DNA from 3 places in the Flavobacterium sp. W22_SRS_FP1 genome. Region 3 is predicted to be linked to each of the others. Evidence: riboswitches for the same ligand, from Rfam matches in the RefSeq annotation. Region 3 holds a riboswitch; each other region holds the start of a gene.
The links. Region 3 has a riboswitch for S-adenosylmethionine ahead of ACEN2H_RS07545 (Na+/H+ antiporter NhaC family protein). Riboswitches for the same ligand answer to the same signal wherever they lie in the genome.

Region 1 (3,163 bases), on a different contig from region 3:
ACAATTGTCCAACCCGTTTTCATTTGCAAAAATACTAGCTGTGATATTCAACATTCTATTTGTAGATTTTATTGAAGACAGCAATTGCTTGGTAACATAAAAATCTTTAAACAAATCCACTTCATATTCCTTTTCTGAGAATGAATATAATGCATCATCGATACCCACAACATGGATCAAAAAAGAAACAGTATTAGTTTGCGGCAGATAATAACCTCCATCATTTCTAAAAACGGTAATTCTTGCACGCGATGAATTTGAAAAGTCATTATCACTCACCAAAGAAAGTAATTGCTCTTCAACGTATTCCATAGTAAAATTCATTGGAATTTCCATCCTGACAACACGCATGGATGACATTAATCTAAAATAATGATCTTCTAAAAATAAGATTTTAGAATTTACAATTTTAACCGTTTCAAAAACAGCATCGCCGTATAAAAAAGCACGATTCTGCGTCAATAAATTAGTATCCTTAGCGACTATATTCCCATTAAAATTAATCATAAAAAAGCCCTGAATTTTGTTCAGAGCAAAGGTATGTTATAAAATACAATTATACTATACAGATCCAATGAGATGTTTAAGGTCCGAAATTTGATTTTCCCACAATAATGAAGATTCATCAACTTCATCTTTATCAGCAAAGTCAATGACCATTAAAGAAACATCCTTTGTTAGCTCATCTACTAAAATATGGAGCTCAAAAAAATACTCAGTATCTTTACCATTACCGTCTATCCATTTGAACTTTACTTTTTCACCTGATTTTTTAGAAGCAAGTCTAGCTTTTTCCTCTGAATCGTTCCAAATAAAAGTAAAAAATTCACCACGAGAATTTACATTGTCAGCAAACCACTCCGACAAACCTGAGGGGGTCGAAATGTACTGATATAATAGCTGGGGAGACGAGTTGATGGGAAACTCTATTTCGTAACGTACTTTTTGATCCATGAATTACATTTTATTTTTTTACCGAATATATATAATATAATGGCTAAAAAAAAACCTTTTATAAAATATTTTTTTTATTTCAAATTAGCTTGCACACTGTAATATAATTTTTATCTTTGCAGCCGCGTTGAAGAATGCTAATTCTTACAACATTTGGCGAGGTAGCTCAGTCGGTTAGAGCGCAGGATTCATAACCCTGAGGTCACGGGTTCAAATCCCGTCCTCGCTACGAAAACAAACCCTTAAACAGCAATTGTTTAGGGGTTTTTTATGCTGTTTTCTTTGTGAATAAGCAACTTATGGTTTTTATAAAAGGACGAATCAGTTTAAAAGTGACTGATTAATAATACCCAAATATAAGAAAATAATATCTATTTTCATAGCTATTGTATGTATACTTATAGCACTTTTCTGCCACTTTCTAGCCACTTTTTTAACCATTTCTTTGTTATTTGTAAGTTGTAAATTTAATTTAGATAAGATGGTGCTTCAATTCATCAAGCTGTTAGAATTCATTACGTATTCATTTTTAGCGGTTTAAACTTGTATAATTCAGTATTTTTTTGTAATTTTGCAGAAATATCAAGAGTTAGGTTTATCCTATGCCAACCTGCGTAAGCGTATGTAAGGTGGAAAAAAGATGTGAGTGTTAAACTAAAAGAAAAACGTGAATTATGACAAAAAAAGTCTGTTTTCCCTGTGCAGTATTATTAAACTGCAGAATTCCTTTCTACCTTATTTTTATTTATCATAGACTAAAAGTCTACTGATTTTATATTTCTTTCAATTTAGCTTTTAGCTATTATTTCCCAATTACTATTTAATTAATTAACACATAAGATTTAGCGGTGTTCTTCACATCGTGGGCATCGCTTTGTCTTATTTAAATAAAAAAAAATGAATAAAATTGATAATATATTAAAGTCTAATGATTTAAAAAACAACCAAAACAAAAGCTTTTGGATAAATCATTTTAAAAATTGCAGTTCTCCCTCAGTTTTGGGTGAAATAACTATTGAAGAAGTCCTCCATAAAATTAAACACGGTGACGAGAACCTACTGTTGATTAAAAATGCTAGAGATTACGGCAAAGGACATGAACAATATGATGAAATAAAAAAATTACACTTACCAACTTTTAGATTTAACTTCCTCATAAAAGGTACGGCAAAAAACGTAAATGTTATTGGTGCAACTGGATTAATTTATATAGATGTGGATGATAACATAGAAATCCCCCACAGTGATTATATTTATGCTATGTGGCGATCTCTCTCCAATACTGGATACGGTATTCTAGTTAAGGTGGACAACTTAACTCTGGACAACTTCAAAGATGTTTATGCCTCACTAGGAATGATACTAGGTGTTAAAGTTGATGATGGTGCACGTAAAGCAATACAGCAAAATGTATTGAGCTACGACCCCTCCCTATATTGTAATACTGATTCAAGGGTCTATGAGTACAAGCATTCAAAAAAAGCTTCACCTAGTAGTATAAAGAAAAAAGAAGAATGTATAGTGGTAAATGAAGCCTCAGTTCATCAAAGTAGAATTAAAGAACGGATTGATAATTCATACAAATATTTTATTGGAGATAATTCCGAGAAAGAATATTTATATTTTGAAGAAAAAATTATGATTTGTGCTCCATTTATGCCTTGGAATGGAGTTAATAAGGGCAACCGAAACAATTTATTATTTAGACTGTTGTCTCAATTTGCATTATTGAATCCAGAATTAGGAAAGGATTACTTAATAGCAAAGAGTAACTATTTTAACAAAAAAATGTATCCTAATCTAACAAGTAGAGAAATACACTTAATAATTTCAAGTGTTTTAGAAAAACGCAAAGAAGGAACCTTGGAAATGTTCTATAATAAAGAAAGGTTAATTCTATTTAATCCAAACATACAGTTAACAAAATCAGAAAAATGTCAAATTACTGGGGCTTTGGTTGGTGGAAAAAGAAGTAAAAAAACACAACAAGCAATATATGAAATCCTTGAAAATTGGGATTTTGAAGAACTAGGTCAAATAACACAAATATCTGTTATAAGAATTTTAAAATTTTCAAGGTCGAAGGTTCAAAGGCATTGGTTTCATTTTAAAGAATATGTCGAAGACCTAAACAACGAAAACAAACCGAAATCGGCTTAATTTATATCGATATACCCTTTCTGAGCTATCGTAAATCAATTTACAGTAA
Region 2 (3,163 bases), on a different contig from region 3:
ATATACGGATCAAACAACACTCGGTCTCCCTCTACTTCGGAGCGGGCGTCGGGAGGAAAAAACTACTAACCGACTTATGATAATTATCATTGAAAAAATGAAAATCATTCGGTAATTTTGCCAAATATAATTAAGCTTAATAATAAAGAATAAATAAATGATTGAAACAGATATACTTATAATAGGAGCCGGTCCAACTGGTTTATTTGCAGTTTTTGAAGCAGGATTATTAAAATTAAAATGTCATATATTAGATGCCTTACCTCAAGCAGGTGGGCAGTTATCAGAATTATATCCTAAAAAACCAATCTACGATATTCCAGGATTTCCGGAAGTACTAGCAGGAGATTTAGTAAATAATTTAATGGAGCAAATCAAGCAATTTGAACCGGGGTTTACCTTGGGAGAACGTGCTGAAACAATTGAAAAACAAGAGGACGGTAGTTTTATTGTAACTTCAAACGAAGGAACGCAATTTCATTCTAAAGTAGTTGCAATCGCTGGAGGTTTAGGAAGTTTTGAACCTAGAAAGCCACTTATTGATGGAATTAATTTCTATGAAAATAAAGGGATTAAGTACTTTATCAAAGATCCAGAAGAGTTCAGAGGTAAAAGAGTGGTGATTGCTGGAGGAGGAGATTCAGCACTGGACTGGAGTATTTTCCTTTCTGATGTTGCTTCTGAGGTGACTTTGATTCACCGCAGAAACGAATTCCGTGGAGCCTTAGATTCTGTTGAAAAAGTTCAAGAATTAAAAGACTCAGGAAAAATCCGTATGATTACTCCAGCTGAGGTTGTAGGGTTAAATGGAGCCGAACATATTGAATCGGTCGTTCTTGATGAAAATGGAGCAAATAGAACTATTGATACAGATTACTTTATTCCTCTTTTTGGTCTTACGCCAAAGTTAGGGCCTATTGGAAACTGGGGATTAGAGATTGAGAAAAATGCCATCAAAGTAGATAATGCACTGGATTACCAAACTAATATACCGGGGATTTTTGCCATTGGTGATGTAAATACCTACCCAGGTAAATTAAAATTAATTCTTTGTGGTTTTCACGAAGCGACATTAATGTGTCAGGCAGCTTACCAAATCATCAATCCTGGAAAACGCTATGTGTTGAAATATACCACAGTTGCAGGTGTAGACGGATTTGATGGAACTCGTAAAGAAGCACCAAAAGCTGTAGTAAAAGCTATAATTTAACAAGTTGCATAAAAAGTAATGAAAAAATGTAGCGTTAATACTTGCAAGTATTAACGCTATGTAGTTACTTTGCAGTGTTCATAAATTTATTGATAGTTATCACGAAAGGCGGAGGGAATGACCCGATGAAACCTTAGCAACCCTTTATCTATAAAGAAGGTGCTACATTCTACTTACTGCTGAACTTTTTTCAGGATTTAAGATAGATAACACAAAAAATACTTTTCTAGTATTTCCCAAGACCCTTTCCTGACAATTTTATCGAAATTTTAAGTTGCTGAATTCATTTCTGTATTAGAAGCGAATGATTTGCGCATTTTTGCCATTATCCTTCCTGCTGTACGCTATATCTTTTTATACTGAACTAAATTCAGTAAAAAAAGGATGCCGCTACCATCAGGGCTAAGCAGTAACAATTGTGAACATTTGAAAGAATTAATCTAAGCTTGGCGCTATAGTGTCTTTGCGAGAATAAAACAGAAAAATGGTATCAATTAAAGAAGCAATTAAAAAAAACATACTTGTGCTCGATGGAGCAATGGGAACCATGTTGCAACGCTACAATTTCTCCGAAGAGGATTTTCGCGGAGAACGTTTCAAAGACTTTCCACATTCCTTAAAAGGGAACAACGATTTATTATCACTCACGCAACCACAAGCGATTCGTGCGGTTCACGCCGCCTATTTTGAAGCAGGAGCTGATATCGTTGAAACCAACACTTTTTCAGGAACAACAATCGGAATGGCCGATTACCACCTAGAAGATATAGTTTACGAATTAAACTACGAGTCGGCAAAAATAGCCCGTGAAGTAGCTGATAAATTCACAGCCCAAAATCCAGATAAACCCCGTTTTGTTGCGGGTTCAGTAGGACCTACAAACAGAACAGCGAGTATGTCTCCAGATGTAAATGATCCAGGATACAGAGCAGTAACTTTTGATGATTTGCGGATTGCGTATAAGCAACAAGTTGAAGCCTTAATTGACGGAGGAAGTGATTTATTGCTAGTAGAAACTATTTTTGACACCTTAAATGCTAAAGCGGCACTTTTTGCGATCGAAGAAGTAAAAGACGAACGCAATATAGATATTCCAATCATGGTTTCTGGAACAATTACGGATGCTTCAGGAAGAACACTTTCAGGACAAACAGTAGAAGCCTTTTTGGTTTCCGTTTCACACATTCCATTATTGAGTGTAGGCTTTAATTGTGCACTTGGGGCCGATTTATTAAAACCGTATTTGCAGACTTTGTCACAAAACACGTCATTTAATGTTTCAGCTCATCCTAATGCAGGGTTGCCAAACGCTTTTGGAGAATACGATGAAACACCAGAACAAATGCAAGCATTCATTAAAGAATATTTGGACGATAATTTGGTGAATATCATAGGTGGTTGTTGTGGTACAACCCCAGAACATATCAAGTTGATTGCTGATATAGCAAAAGATTATAAACCAAGAGTATCAACAGCAACAATGTAACATAAAGACGCAATTTATTGCGTTTGAATTATAGCTTTCAATTCATTGTAACTATTGAGTTTGAGGCATAAATAAATAAATAATGGCACAAGCAGAAACTAGAAAAAACCTTGTATTATCAGGACTAGAGCCTTTAATCATTACGCCAGATAGCGTATTTGTAAATATTGGGGAACGTACCAATGTTACAGGTTCTAGAAAATTTCTTCGATTAATTAAGGAAGAAAAATATGAAGAAGCACTCAGCATTGCCAAAGAGCAAGTAGAGGGTGGCGCACAAATTATCGATATTAATATGGATGAAGGAATGCTTGATGGCGAATACGCTATGACAAAATTCCTAAACCTTATTGCTGCCGAGCCAGATATTTCTCGTGTGCCTATCATGATTGATAGCTCAAAATGGGATATTATCGAGGCGGGTCTAAAAGTAGTGCAGGGGAAAAGTGTTGTGAACTCAATTTCGT
Region 3 (3,163 bases):
TAGAATAATTCCTTTTTTAAAAAAAATTTCAATTTCATTTAGCATCTAAATTTTATGATTTTTAAATATCAAGAAAACGCTTCACTAATTTATCCCAGAAAGAACTATAAATCGCAACTAAGGTAAAAACCAATAAAAACAGATGATACCAAGCGTTGGTCAGTAAGTCCATAAAATCAAGTTTACCATCAGCAAAACTTAGAATCAACAATACTTGTGCTCCATAAGGTAAAATTCCTTGAATAACGCAGGAAAAGATATCAAGTATTGCAGCCGTTTTTTTAGGACTCAATGCATATTCATCACTGATTTCCTTCGCAATTCCACCTGTTATAACAATCGAAACCGTATTATTGGCAATAGCCACATTGGTAAAACCAACCAATGCACCTATTCCGGCCTGCGCCGATTTTTTGCTTTTAATGCGTTTCTTGATCTGATGTAATATGTAATCAATTCCTCCAGCTTTATCCACCATCGCGGCTAAACCGCCAGTTAGCATCGATAATAAAAATATTTCGGTCATACTCGTAAATCCTTCATATATTTTTTGGGCAAATACCAATAGAGTGAAATGATTTCCAAAATAGCCAATCACTCCAGCCAATAGTGTTCCAATAATCAATGTCGAAAAAACATTTACACCAACCAATGCAAGGACAATGACTAAAACATATGGAATAATGGTAATCCATTCAAAACTGCTCTTAGGAATCGGCACAGCTATTATATCTGAGTTTAATCCCAAATAGAAAAACAGCAAAATAGTAATAACTGCTGCAGGAAAAGCGATAAACAAATTTATCTTGAATTTATCCTTCAATTCACAACCTAGAGATTGAGTCGCGGCAATTGTAGTGTCCGAAATCATCGAAAGATTATCCCCTAGCATTGAGCCTCCCAGCAAAGCGCCTGCAATCAGAGGCAGTGATGCTCCGCTAGAATTAGCTAGATTAACAGCTATAGGCCCTATAGCAACAATAGCACCCACAGAAGTTCCTGTAGCTGTCGATAGAAATGCTGCAATTAAAAAGATGCCTAAAGGAAAATACGCGACGTCAATAGTATTGATGCCAAGGTTTACAACAGCATCTACACCTCCCGTTGCTTTACTGACAACAGCAAACGCTCCAGCCAAAAGATAAATTAAACACATGGTCATAATTTTACTCTCTCCGCAACCAGCTATCAAAGTAGCAGATTTTTCATCGGCTGAGCTCCTGAACATAAGAAAAGCAGCAATAATGCCAATTAATACTGCAACTGGGGCGGGTAAAGAATAAAAGTCATCTAGCCAAATACCAGCTCCTAAAAACGTAAAAATGAAAATCAATAAGGGAATTAAAGCGTAGGCACTTCCTTTTTCTTTCAATGAATGGGTCATAAAGTAGTTTTAAAATGAAATAATGATAACGAAAAACTACAGCTAAAAAGAATGGGAATGTAAAACAACATTTTTTCCAAAGAGTTTGGCTTATCGTTTTAGCACCTTGCTTGTCTTTGCAGGTTGCTATCCTATTAAAGGATTCGTGATAACGGTGGCAAAAGTACTTAATTCTTTATGAAATCATTTCTCTTTTATCAAAAAAAAAAAAAAAGCGCCACAAAATGCAGCGCAATATTAGAATCGTTTATTCAAACGAGAATACTATTTTGTTTTAAAAAGCGACATTCCATTTTGGTAGCCTTCCGTTTTCATCTAAAAAGTTTTGTAAAACTTGTCCTTCTACAAATGTTGGAATCCCTTTCGACTTATCGTTGAATGTTTCATACCACACTACTTCTAAAGTACTGATATCTTCTTTAGCCATTTGTGCTGGCCAAGAATATTTTCTTCCTGTTTTTGCAAATTGATGCCCTTCAACAATTTTTTCTTTCAAACCACCATTTTTGATTTTCAAAGAGCCGTCATTTTGAACAGTTCCAGTAGAACCTACCATGATCAACTCTTTTTCATCTCCAACTGAATAAACCAAAAATACGCCACTTCCTTCAGAAGCATTGCAAACTTGTTCTAAACTATCAGCTGCTGTAAAAGTAAAACTATCGCTTACTTTAAACTTTTTCAATTCTTTGTGCATCTTTCTTTTGTATTAATTTTAAATAAAATGCCTCACAGAACACAGTGAGGCATTTTTATAATGAATTGAAATCATTAATAATTTTTCAATTATCCAATAACCTCTTTTACTTTCTTACCAATTTCAGCTGGAGAATCCACAACGTGTATTCCACATTCTCTCATGATTTGTTTTTTAGCTTCTGCCGTATCGTCAGATCCGCCTACGATAGCACCTGCATGACCCATTGTTCTTCCTGCTGGAGCGGTAACTCCTGCAATGAAACCTACAACTGGTTTGCGGTTACCATCTGCTTTAATCCAATGCGCAGCATCAGCTTCTAATTGACCACCTATTTCACCTATCATTACGATACATTCAGTTTCCGGGTCATTCATCAACAATTCCACTGCTTCTTTCGTAGTTGTTCCAATGATAGGATCTCCACCAATACCGATAGCTGTAGTGATTCCTAATCCTTGTTTTACCACTTGATCAGCTGCTTCGTAAGTCAAAGTTCCAGATTTAGATACGATACCTACAGTTCCTTTTTTGAAAACAAAACCCGGCATGATACCAACTTTAGCCTCTCCTGGAGTAATAACACCTGGACAGTTTGGCCCAATTAACCTTGCGCTTCTTTCTTTTACGTAAGCATTTGCTTTAATCATATCAGCTACGGGGATTCCTTCCGTAATTGCTATAATCACTTTTATTCCAGCGTCTGCAGCTTCCATTATTGCATCAGCTGCAAAAGCAGGTGGTACAAAAATAATAGTTGTATCAGCACCAGCTTGTTCAACTGCGTCTTTTACCGTATTGAAAACTGGACGATCTAGATGAGTAGTACCCCCTTTTCCCGGAGTTACACCACCAACAACATTAGTACCGTACTCGATCATTTGAGAAGCATGGAAAGTTCCTTCGCTTCCTGTAAAACCTTGAACAATAATTTTGGAATCTTTATTAACTAAAACACTCATGATATATATTTTATGTGATTTTTAAAAATTGTGCTGCAAAAGTAAGGTTTTGAAAATTATCTGACACCTTTCCTATCAAAATATATTATGATATTTGACTCATTTGATAACCTCTGTGTA

Region 1: another riboswitch for S-adenosylmethionine. It lies ahead of ACEN2H_RS07400 (hypothetical protein); the one in region 3 lies ahead of ACEN2H_RS07545 (Na+/H+ antiporter NhaC family protein).
Region 2: another riboswitch for S-adenosylmethionine. It lies ahead of ACEN2H_RS05670 (homocysteine S-methyltransferase family protein); the one in region 3 lies ahead of ACEN2H_RS07545 (Na+/H+ antiporter NhaC family protein).

The regions. Positions count from the first base shown of each region.
Region 1 is NZ_JBGQOE010000009.1:115,312-118,474, reverse strand. It holds gene ACEN2H_RS07415 (aminotransferase class IV) at 1-507, opposite strand, end outside; gene ACEN2H_RS07410 (START-like domain-containing protein) at 562-954, opposite strand; tRNA gene ACEN2H_RS07405 (tRNA-Met) at 1,110-1,183, shown strand; SAM-I-IV-variant riboswitch at 1,529-1,626, shown strand; gene ACEN2H_RS07400 (hypothetical protein) at 1,852-3,114, shown strand.
Region 2 is NZ_JBGQOE010000006.1:116,871-120,033, forward strand. It holds gene ACEN2H_RS05665 (NAD(P)/FAD-dependent oxidoreductase) at 158-1,210, shown strand; SAM riboswitch class I at 1,304-1,423, shown strand; gene ACEN2H_RS05670 (homocysteine S-methyltransferase family protein) at 1,695-2,696, shown strand; gene metH (methionine synthase) at 2,779-3,163, shown strand, end outside.
Region 3 is NZ_JBGQOE010000010.1:14,057-17,219, reverse strand. It holds gene ACEN2H_RS07545 (Na+/H+ antiporter NhaC family protein) at 62-1,384, opposite strand; SAM-I-IV-variant riboswitch at 1,445-1,541, opposite strand; gene ACEN2H_RS07540 (hypothetical protein) at 1,659-2,081, opposite strand; gene sucD (succinate--CoA ligase subunit alpha) at 2,171-3,043, opposite strand; gene ACEN2H_RS07530 (nuclear transport factor 2 family protein) at 3,129-3,163, opposite strand, start outside.